Regions from separate parts of the Nocardiopsis sp. EMB25 genome, predicted to be linked through region 1. Evidence: riboswitches for the same ligand, from Rfam matches in the RefSeq annotation. Region 1 holds a riboswitch; each other region holds the start of a gene.

Region 1 (3,269 bases):
AGACGGCCCCGGTCAGCGCGGTGACGGGGAGGAGTCTGGCGTGGCCGGAGCCGGTGAGCGCACGGGCCGCGTGCGGTAGCACCAGCCCCACGAACCCGATCGCCCCGGCGGCGCTGACGAGCGCCGCGGTGAGAAGGGCGGTGGCGCACAGGAGCACCAGTCGGGCGCGGCCCACCCGGACACCCAGGTTCGCGGCGGCCTCCTCACCGAAGGCGAAGGCGTCCAGGGTGGTGGTGTGGGCGAGGCAGACGACGAGCACACCGACCAGCACCAGCGAGCACAGCGCCACGTCGGCCCAGCCCGCGCCGCTGAGCGACCCCAGCAGCCAGAACAGCACGCCGCGCGTGGTCTCCGCGTCCGCCGAGGTCAGCACGACGAACGAGGTCAGCGCCGAGAACAGCTGCATGGCCGCGACCCCGGACAGCACGACGCGGTCCATGGTCGCGCCCAGACTGTGGCTGAGCAGGATGACCATCCCGAAGGAAAGCAGCGCCCCGACGAAGGCGCCCGCCGACAGGGACAGCACCCCGGCGCCCCACCCGAGGACGATCACGGCGACCGCGCCGGTGGAGGCACCGGAGGACACCCCGAGCACGAAGGGGTCCGCCAGCGGGTTGCGGAGCAGGGACTGCATGACCGCGCCGCACAGGGCCAGTCCCGCCCCGCACACCGCGGCGAGCAGGGTGCGGGGCATCCGGAGGTTCCACACGATGCCGTCCCGCAACGGGTTCAGGGCGGTGTCGCCCACCCCGAGGTGGGCCGAGACCGAGCGCCAGACGTCGACCGTGGTGATGTCGGCGGGGCCGATGGTCACGGCGACCGCGACCGAAGCGGTCAGGGCCGCCAGTCCACCGCAGACGAGCAGTGCGAGACGGGCACCGCTCACTGGGAGAGCCCGAGGTCCCGCAGCCCGGCGGCGACCTGCTCGATCCCCTCGACCGTGCGGATCGTGGGGTTCATGGCCTGGCCGCTGAGCAGGATGTACCGCTCCTCGGTGACCGCGGTGAGGTTGCGGGTGGCGGGGTTGCCCTCAAGGAAGTCGATCTTGGCCTCGGCGCTCTCGGCCGTCTGGGCCTCCCGGGTCAGGTCGCCGAGCACGATGACGTCGGGGTCGCGGTCGGCGATGGTCTCCCAGTTGATCTGGGGCCACTCCTCGTGGGTGTCCGAGAAGGCGTTCTGCGCGCCGACCGCGCGGGTGATGGCGCCGGGGGCGCCGCAGCACCCGGCGAGATAGGGCGCCTGGGAGTCGGAGAACCAGTACATGAGGGAGACGTCCGAGGCGTCCAGGTCGGCGGTGGCGGTGTCCACCCGTCCCCGCAGCTCCGAGACGAGCTCCTCCCCGCGTTCCTCCACGCCGAGGATCGCCGCCAGGTCGCGGACCTCGCCGTAGACGGTGTCCATGGTGAGCGGCTCGCTGCGGGTGCCGTCGCCTCCGGTCGTGTTGTCCTTGCCCGCGGCGCAGTCGGCCGGGGAGACGTAGGTGGGCACGCCCAGCTCCTCGAACTGCTCCCGGGTGGCGGTGCCGCCGGGGCCCAGCGTGGAGACGAAGGAGGCGGTCACGAAGTCCGGTTCGGCGGCCAGGACCACCTCGAAGGACGGCCAGTCGTCGGCCAGCCGGGGCACGTCCGCGTTGGCCTCCTCCAGTCCCTCCATGACCGGGTCGGTCCAGGTGGCGGTTCCGGCGAGTCGGTCCGCCAGGCCGAGGGAGAGGAGGATCTCGGTGCTGCCCTGGTTGAGGGAGACGATCCGCTCGGGTGCCGTGCCGAGGGGGACCTCGTAACCGCAGTTGTCGATCGTTCCGGCGGGGGCGGCGGAGTCCGTGCCGTCGGCCTCCCCGCCCGGGGACTGACCGCAGGCGGTGAGCAGCAGGGAGGAGGCGGCCAGGAGGCCGAGGGGGCGAAGGGCGTGGCTGAGCATGGGATGCCTTGGGTGTCGGGGCTCGAACGCGGAGCCTGGCATGGTTCACCTCCGCGCACTCGACGCGGAGGGGCCAGCAGGTCTTCGGACTCGGGTTCGCCCGGACGGAGTGCCTTCCCAGGTCCGGGCCGCGCCGACGCTCCGGTCGGCACCGCCCCGCCCCAGTGGCGTGCGTACCCCGCCCGTCCCCCTCACCGCTGCGCGTCAGTTCCGGATTCGCACCGGATTCCCTGACCACGGACGTGGTACGACTGGCCCGGGCAGGATACCGCCGTGGGCGCGCCGCCCGACGGGGAGGTCCGGCGCTGGAGCGGGAACCGACCCCCGCACGTGGGTATCCCCTGGTGAAGGGCTCGGGACCGGCCCGGTGGGCGCTCCCCCGGCGCCGGGAACGCGGGTGGCGGCCCGGCCCCGCGCGTTCCGACGACCAGGGGGGGGAATCGTGGACGACCTCACCGACCAGGAGCTGTACGACGAACTCATCGCCTCGCTCGCCTTCGAGGGGGTCCGCGCGACGCCGGGACCGCACCGGTCCACGGTCCTGCTCCACAACGGGTGGACGTGGAGCGAGGGCGAGACGCCGGAGCGGTTCGATCCGCCGCTCGAACTCCACGTGAATCCGTGGACGCTCGGACGGCACCTCCGCGACATGGCCTCCGACGCGCAGGAGGCCTTCGGCGGGCCCTCGCCCCTGGGGGACGCGATGTCGCTCTTCCTCGTCCACGTCATGGAGACCGTCGAGACACGACCCGGGCGGCGCCACCTCACCCTCAGCCCCAGCGGCGTCGACGCCTCCCACCGGCCCCCGAGCTGACACCGCTCCCCCGAGCGGAACGATCCCCCCGCCCCCGACCACCCGTGTCGCACACGCTCGGTGAGGAATCCACCACGGAGGATGGCATCGTCGCCGCCGCGTCGACCATCCCGGACGGCCGACACGGCGGCGTCCCACCAGACCCGTCGCTGTGCAACGGAGACACCCATGCCGGTCGTCAGGACCCTGCTCGCCTCCACACTCCTGTCCGCGGTGCTGTCGGCCGCCGTCGTGACCGCCCCCGCGGCCGCCGGCACCGCGGCCCCGCCCACCCGCCTGTACAACACCTTCGAGCGCCCGATCGCGGGCGATCCCTACCCGCTGGAGGAATGGGCCAGGGACGGATGGCACGCCACCCGGGACAGAGGGATGACCGAACGCACGCTCATCGACGACACGGTTGCCGCCCGCACGGGCGAGCAGTCCCTGCGCGTGTCCTACCCCGCGGGGAGGATCGGCCCGCGCGACTCCGGAGTGCTGGCACCGTTCGCTCTCGCCCCGGCACGCGAGTACTACCTGTCCTTCTGGGTGCGTTTCA
Region 2 (3,269 bases), 4.3 Mb from region 1:
GTCTCCGGAAGGCGGTTGTCACCCGGCGTCGGTTCTGCAATAAAATTCCGGGCCAACCGGAACATGTGCGTAGGGTCCCCGGCTGAGCCCGACGCCCGTGTCCGCAACCAGATCGGCCAAACGACTTCCCGCTACCCAGGTGCTCACGGAGCGTTTTGGGACCAGAGTACTTATGGTCTCGAGTCTCACGGAGAACCGGGTTCCCACTCGATAGGGTTGCCTCATGCACCACCCCCCGGACACGCTCCACGCCCGTAAACGGCGTAAGGCCCGCGCGTTGATCGTGTCGGCCGCCTTCCAGCTCTTCGACGAGCACGGATTCGACAACGTCACCGTCGCGGCGATCGCCGAACGCGCCGAGGTGGGGCGTACCACCTTCTTCCGGTACTTCGGGGACAAGCAGCAGGTGCTGTTCGCGGACGACGCGGATGAGATCGAGCGCGTGTGTGCCCACGTGCGCGAGAAGGCGTCCGCCTCGGTGGGGGACGACCTCGGTGCCGCGGTCGGACTCCTCCGCGAGGCGGGCGTCCGTCCGCACACCTCCCTGTCGCCCGATCACGCGGCGGTGCTGATGCGGCTGCTGCGTGAGAGCGACGACCTCAAGTCCCGCCACCTCCTGGTGCAGCAGTGCCGGGCCGACAAACTGGCGAACGCGCTCATGGAGGTCGGTGCGACGGAGGCCGTGGCCGTCCTGGCCGCTCACGTCGCCATGGCCTGCGAGCTCACCGCGATGCGCCTGGCGGAGGGGCCGGAGGCCGTTCCCGCCCATCTGGACGAGGCCCACGAGCTCCTCGCGGGGCTGGACCGGTAGCGCCCCCGGTCAGGCGCGCCGACGCGCGTCCGTCCGTCTCCCCGTCCCGGGCCGCCGACTCCGGTTCCACCCAGAACACCCCCTCGACCCGTGTGGCCCGGGTCACACTCCCTGGGCCCTGGATTTACTTGGACGTCCAACTATATGGTGGGCGTCACAGAGCCGCGGTGCAGGGAAGCCGGTGGGAATCCGGCACGGTCCCGCCACTGTGTCCGGGAAGCGCTCGCCCAGACGATGCCACTGGCGTCAGCCGGGAAGGCGGGGAGAGCGCGCTGATCCGGGAGTCAGGATACCGGCCGCGGCTGTCGACAACCGTGTGATCCACGAGGATGGAGCGAGCACGCATGGCACCGGTACGCGCCCACGCGACCCGGCCCGGGCACGGAACGCCGCCCGGGCACGCGATCGGGCACGACCGCTGAACCCGGCGACCCGACACCACGGGCCGCCCGGCCGGCCGCGCACCATCGCGGCCCCGTTCCCCCATGCCCCCGTGCCCCGCTCCGCCTCCAGACGAGAGCTGGTGCGCCATGGTCAGTGAGACCCACGAACCCAACGAGCCCCGCGAACTCACGCACTTCGTGCATGGAAAGCACGTCCCCGGGCGGTCGGGCGCCTTCGGCGACGTCCACGACCCCAACAACGGCACCGTGCAGGCCCGCGTCCCCCTCGCCGACCGGGCCGAGACCGAGGCCGTCATCGCCGACGCCGAGGCCGCCCAGGCCGAGTGGGCCGCCTGGAACCCCCAGCGCCGCGCCCGCGTCCTCCTCCGCTTCCTCCAACTCGTCGACGACGAGCGCGACACCCTCGCCCGCCTCCTGTCCGCCGAACACGGCAAGACCGTCCCCGACGCGCACGGCGACATCCAGCGCGGCCTGGAGGTGGTCGAGTTCGCCGCCGGGATCCCGCACCTGCTCAAGGGCGAGTTCACCGACAACGCCGGGACCGGGATCGACGTCCACTCCCTCCGCCAGCCACTGGGCGTCGTCGCGGGCATCACCCCGTTCAACTTCCCCGCGATGATCCCGCTCTGGAAGGCCGCCCCCTCCCTCGCCTGCGGCAACGCGTTCATCCTCAAGCCCTCCGAGCGCGACCCCTCCGTCCCGCTCCGCCTCGCCGAGCTCTTCCTCGAGGCGGGGCTGCCCCCGGGCGTGCTCAACGTCGTCAACGGCGGCAAGGAGACCGTCGACACCCTGCTCACCGACCCCCGCGTGGCCGCCGTCGGGTTCGTCGGCTCCACCCCCATCGCCGAGTACGTCTACACGACCGCGACCGCGCACGGTAAGCGGGCCCAGTGCTTCGGCGGGGCCAAGAACCACATGATCGTCATGCCCGACGCCGACCTCGACCAGGCCGTGGACGCCCTGCTCGGCGCCGGTTACGGGTCCGCGGGCGAACGCTGCATGGCCGTGTCCGTGGCCGTCCCGGTCGGGCGGGAGACCGCCGACGCCCTGGTCGCCCGCCTCACCGAGCGCATCGGCGCCCTCCGCGTCGGGCCCTCCCACGACCCCGACGCCGACTTCGGCCCGCTCGTCACGCGCGAGGCCCTGGAGCGGGTCGAGCGCTACGTGGACCTGGGCGTCGAGGAGGGCGCGGAACTGGTCATGGACGGGCGCGGGCACACCGTCCCCGGATACGAGGACGGGTTCTTCACCGGCCCCAGCCTCTTCGACCGGGTCACCACCGACATGCGGATCTACCGCGAGGAGATCTTCGGCCCCGTGCTCTCCGTCGTGCGCGCGGACACCTACGAGGAGGCCCTCCGCCTGCCCAGCGAGCACGAGTACGGCAACGGCGTCGCGATCTTCACCCGCGACGGCGACACCGCCCGCGACTTCTCCCAGCGCGTCAACACCGGCATGGTCGGCGTCAACGTGCCGATCCCGGTCCCCGTCGCCTACCACACCTTCGGCGGCTGGAAGCGGTCCGGGTTCGGCGACCTCAACCAGCACGGCCCCGACTCGATCCGGTTCCACACGCGCACCAAGACCGTCACCTCCCGGTGGCCGTCCGGGGCCAAGGAGGGCGCCAGCTTCACGATCCCGGTCATGCGCTAGGCGGCCCCCGTTGAACACACTCACCGAGGACCAGCTCATCCTGGCCGAGACCGCCCGCGACTTCGCCCGCGAGCACCTCGCGCCGCACGCCGTCGAGTGGGACCAGGCCAAGCACTTCCCCGTGGACGTGCTCCGCAAGGCCGCCGAACTCGGACTGGGCGGCGTGTACGTCGGCGAGGGGTCCGGGGGCTCCGGCCTGACCCGCCTCGACGGCGCCATCGTCTTCGAGGCCCTGGCCACCGGCTGCCCGTCCATCGCCGGGTACCTGTCCATCCACAACATGGTCGCCTGGATGGTCGACCGCTACGGCTCCGACGAACAGCGGGCCCGCTGGCTGCCCGACCTCTGCTCCGCCCAGACCCTGGGCAGCTACTGCCTCACCGAACCCGGCGCGGGCTCCG
Region 3 (3,269 bases), 720 kb from region 1:
GGCGCGCGCCCGCCGCAGTTCGGCGGTCTGCGGGAAGGACCCGATCGTGGTCGTGGTCAGCGGCGTGTCCGTGGGGACGCCCCGGTCCTGCGGACGCTCGGAGGCCTCCGGGCCGAGCGCGTCGAGGCGGGCGCGCACCCGGGCGTCGGTGAAGGCCGGGTCGGCGCCGTTCGCCCCCTCGGCCGCGTACTCGGCCTCGGTCCCCTCGGACAGGACACGGCCCAGCAGCGCGACCTCCTCGGCCTTCTGCTTGGCGAAGGCCAGGGCCGCGCGCAGCTCGGGGTCGAGGGAGGTCTCGGCGTCCAGGTCGATCGGCACGTGCAGCAGCGAGCAGGAGGTGCTCACCGTCAGCTCGTCGGTGAGGGCGAGCAGGGTACCGAGCGTGGCCACGGCGGAGGGGATGTCGGTCCGCCACACGTTGCGGCCCTCGACGACACCGGCGACCAGGCGTGTTGAGCCCAGGCCGGAGACCTTCACCAGGTCGTCGATGCCTTCGGCGTCGGTCACCAGGTCCAGGCCGACCGCCTCGACCGGGGAGTCCTTGAGCACGCGCAGCGCGGCGGCGCCGATGGACCCGAAGTAGGTCGAGACCAGCAGGGAGGGACGATCGGTGAGACCGCCCAGACGCTGGTAGACGCGCTCCAGGTGGTCGACGGCGGCGCGGCCCTCGTCGGTGGCCAGGATCGGCTCGTCCAGCTGCACCTCGGTGGCCCCGGCCGCCCTGAGGTCGGCCAGGAGGCGACCATAGGCGTCCAGGAGCTGGTCGAGCAGCTCGATCGGCGCCCACCCCTCGGGGGCGTCGTCGGCGGCCTTGGCCAGCAGGAGGAAGGTCAGCGGGCCGACCAGGACCGGGCGGGTGTGGTGGCCCGCCGCCGCGGCCTCACGGAACTCGGCGACCGGCTTGTCACCGACGAGGCGGGGACGGGTGCTCGGGGAGAGCTCGGGGACGAGGTAGTGGTAGTTGGTGTCGAACCACTTGGTCATCTCCAGCGGCGGCGCCCCCTGTTCGCCCCGGGCCAGAGCGAAGTAGCGGCGCAGCTCCTCGTCGCGGTCCTCCGCGGTGGACGGGGAGGCGAACCGGGAGGGCACCAGGTCGAAGAGGACCGCCGTGTCGAGCACGTGGTCGTAGTAGGAGAACGTGTTGGACGGCAGGTCGTCGACGCCCGCCTCGCGCAGCTGGACGTAGACGCCCTCGCGCAGGTCGGCGGCGACGGCGTCCAGTTCCCGGGCGCTCGTGCGGCCCTTCCAGTAGGACTCGCTGGCGCGCTTGAGTTCGCGGCGCGGGCCGATCCTCGGGTAACCGTGCACGGTGGAGCGCACGGCCGCCTTCGCGGCCGGTGACGTGGTCATGAAGCTTCTCTCCCTCGTCGAAAGCCAGGTTCCGGCCACGAGGGCATGAGGAGGGTAGGCCACGCGAGGTACGCGCCGCGGGCGCGTACCCGTCCGTCACCGCCCTCGGCCCTCCCTCGGGGCACGGGACCACCGGCGACACGGGTGCGCCGCCGGGTGGAGGCAGGTCTTCGGACTCGTGGGCACCGTCGGTGCGCGCACCGACGACCTACTGGCCGCCGCTTCCCAGATTCCGACCAAAACGACCGGATTACCAGTGCTTTTGGCGACTGTCGTTCCCACATACCGCTGCGGGGCAGTCCCGGATTCCCACCGGGTTCCCTCTCGCGACGCGAACCACACCCCGAACCGGTCAAACCCGGCCTGGAAGTGGAGCGCGTACCTTCCACGCCTGCAAGTATAGGGAGGCCCCCTCACGCCCCCGCCCCCGGCGTGGAAACCCCATTCCCGCGCGCCACCCCCATCGCGAACCCCAGCCACGTGGCGCGCGTCACACCTGACATAAAGCGTTACGTGGGACGGCCCTCCCCCGCCGCCCCGCGAACGTTCGTCTGACGATGAACGTGGAGAACCCCTGGTGAACAAACAGAGCCCACGGACCATGGCGACCCGACGCCCCCTCGTCACGGTCGTGGTTGCGATGGCGGTGCTGGCGGGGCTGGTGTTGCTCGTCACCCAATCCGGAGTACTTCCCGGCCCCGACCCCGCGGAGAACACCGCGCACGGGTCGGGGGAAGAGAGCCCCCTGCCTCCCGCCACGGGAGAACCCGACCGGCTGACGGTGGTCGACCCCTCCGACGTGGTCGACGTGGCCGAGGAGACGCTGTCCTACGACGGCGGCGTCTCCGCGGACGTGACCTATCCCTCCCTTCCCGACGCCGAACCGCTGACCGACTTCCTCGCCCGCACCCTCGACGCCGACGTGGCCGCCTTCGAGGCGGCCAACCCCGGCGCGGCGGACTACACCGCCGAGTGGGGTCTGACCGCCGCCAACGACGACCTGGTCGGCGTGCGCATGACCAGTACCGAGACCGATTCCGAGGGTTCTCGTGAGTGCCACAGCACGTACTGGTACGAGGCCGACACCGGCCTGGCCCACGGCTCCAACGAACTGATCGCGGGCCAGGACGAACTGGATCAGCTCAACGCGCTGGTCCGGGAACAGAGCCCGGACGCGGTCGACGGTCCGGCCGTCCTTCCCGTCGCCGCGCTCTACGACTCGGTCGGTTTCAACCCCGACGGCGACCTGGTCGTGGAGTTCGACACCGGGCAGATCGCCCCCGTCGGCGAGGGCCCCGTGCACGTGGTCGTCGACCGGGATGAGGCCGAGCCGCTCCTGTCGGACCTGGGCGTGCGCGCCCGTGACGCCGCGACCGTGGGTGTGGAGGACTTCTCCCTGTCGGGCCCGCCCGAAGCGGACAAGGACGGGACCACCGAGGAGCGCCCGGGCCTGATCTCCCCCGTCGACGACGCGGTGGACTGCTCCGACCCCGAGACCCGGTGCGTAGCCCTGACCTACGACGACGGGCCCGGCGGACGCACCCCTGAGCTGCTGGACACCCTCGCCGAGTACGACGCCCGCGCCACCTTCTTCGTGACCGGGGTCCCGGTCCTGGAGCACCCCCGCACGGTGCGGCGCGCCTACGCGGAGGGCCACGAGATCGCCAACCACACCCTGAGCCACCCGGACCTGTCCGCGATGGGGCAGGGCGCGGCCCGGGCCGAACTGGAGACCGTCCAGGCCCAGGTGTACCGCGAGACCGGCTACACCATGGACCTGATGCGCCCGCCCTACGGCGCCACCGACGACGGCGTCGCCTCCGTGACCGAGGACATGGGGCTCGCCCAGATCCTGTGGAGCGTGGACACCAACGACTGGAAGGACCGGAACGCCTCGGTCGTCTCCGGCCGCGCGCTGG

Evidence for each region. A riboswitch is a leader RNA that binds a small molecule or an ion and turns the genes downstream of it on or off. The one in region 1 is predicted to bind cobalamin.
Region 2: linked by a shared signal. The riboswitch ahead of KIK06_RS25450 (CoA-acylating methylmalonate-semialdehyde dehydrogenase) and the one ahead of KIK06_RS06115 (ABC transporter substrate-binding protein) in region 1 are both predicted to bind cobalamin.
Region 3: linked by a shared signal. The riboswitch ahead of metE (5-methyltetrahydropteroyltriglutamate--homocysteine S-methyltransferase) and the one ahead of KIK06_RS06115 (ABC transporter substrate-binding protein) in region 1 are both predicted to bind cobalamin.

What each region holds. Positions count from the first base shown of each region.
Region 1 is NZ_JAMTDN010000001.1:1,402,926-1,406,194, reverse strand. Features, by position in the region: gene KIK06_RS06120 (FecCD family ABC transporter permease) at 1-886, opposite strand, end outside; gene KIK06_RS06115 (ABC transporter substrate-binding protein) at 883-1,917, opposite strand; cobalamin riboswitch at 1,976-2,188, opposite strand; gene KIK06_RS06110 (hypothetical protein) at 2,360-2,731, shown strand; gene KIK06_RS06105 (polysaccharide lyase) at 2,900-3,269, shown strand, end outside.
Region 2 is NZ_JAMTDN010000001.1:5,714,137-5,717,405, forward strand. Features, by position in the region: gene KIK06_RS25445 (TetR/AcrR family transcriptional regulator) at 224-811, shown strand; cobalamin riboswitch at 940-1,126, shown strand; gene KIK06_RS25450 (CoA-acylating methylmalonate-semialdehyde dehydrogenase) at 1,342-2,868, shown strand; gene KIK06_RS25455 (acyl-CoA dehydrogenase family protein) at 2,879-3,269, shown strand, end outside.
Region 3 is NZ_JAMTDN010000001.1:678,985-682,253, reverse strand. Features, by position in the region: gene metE (5-methyltetrahydropteroyltriglutamate--homocysteine S-methyltransferase) at 1-1,350, opposite strand, end outside; cobalamin riboswitch at 1,495-1,706, opposite strand; gene KIK06_RS02820 (polysaccharide deacetylase family protein) at 1,952-3,269, shown strand, end outside.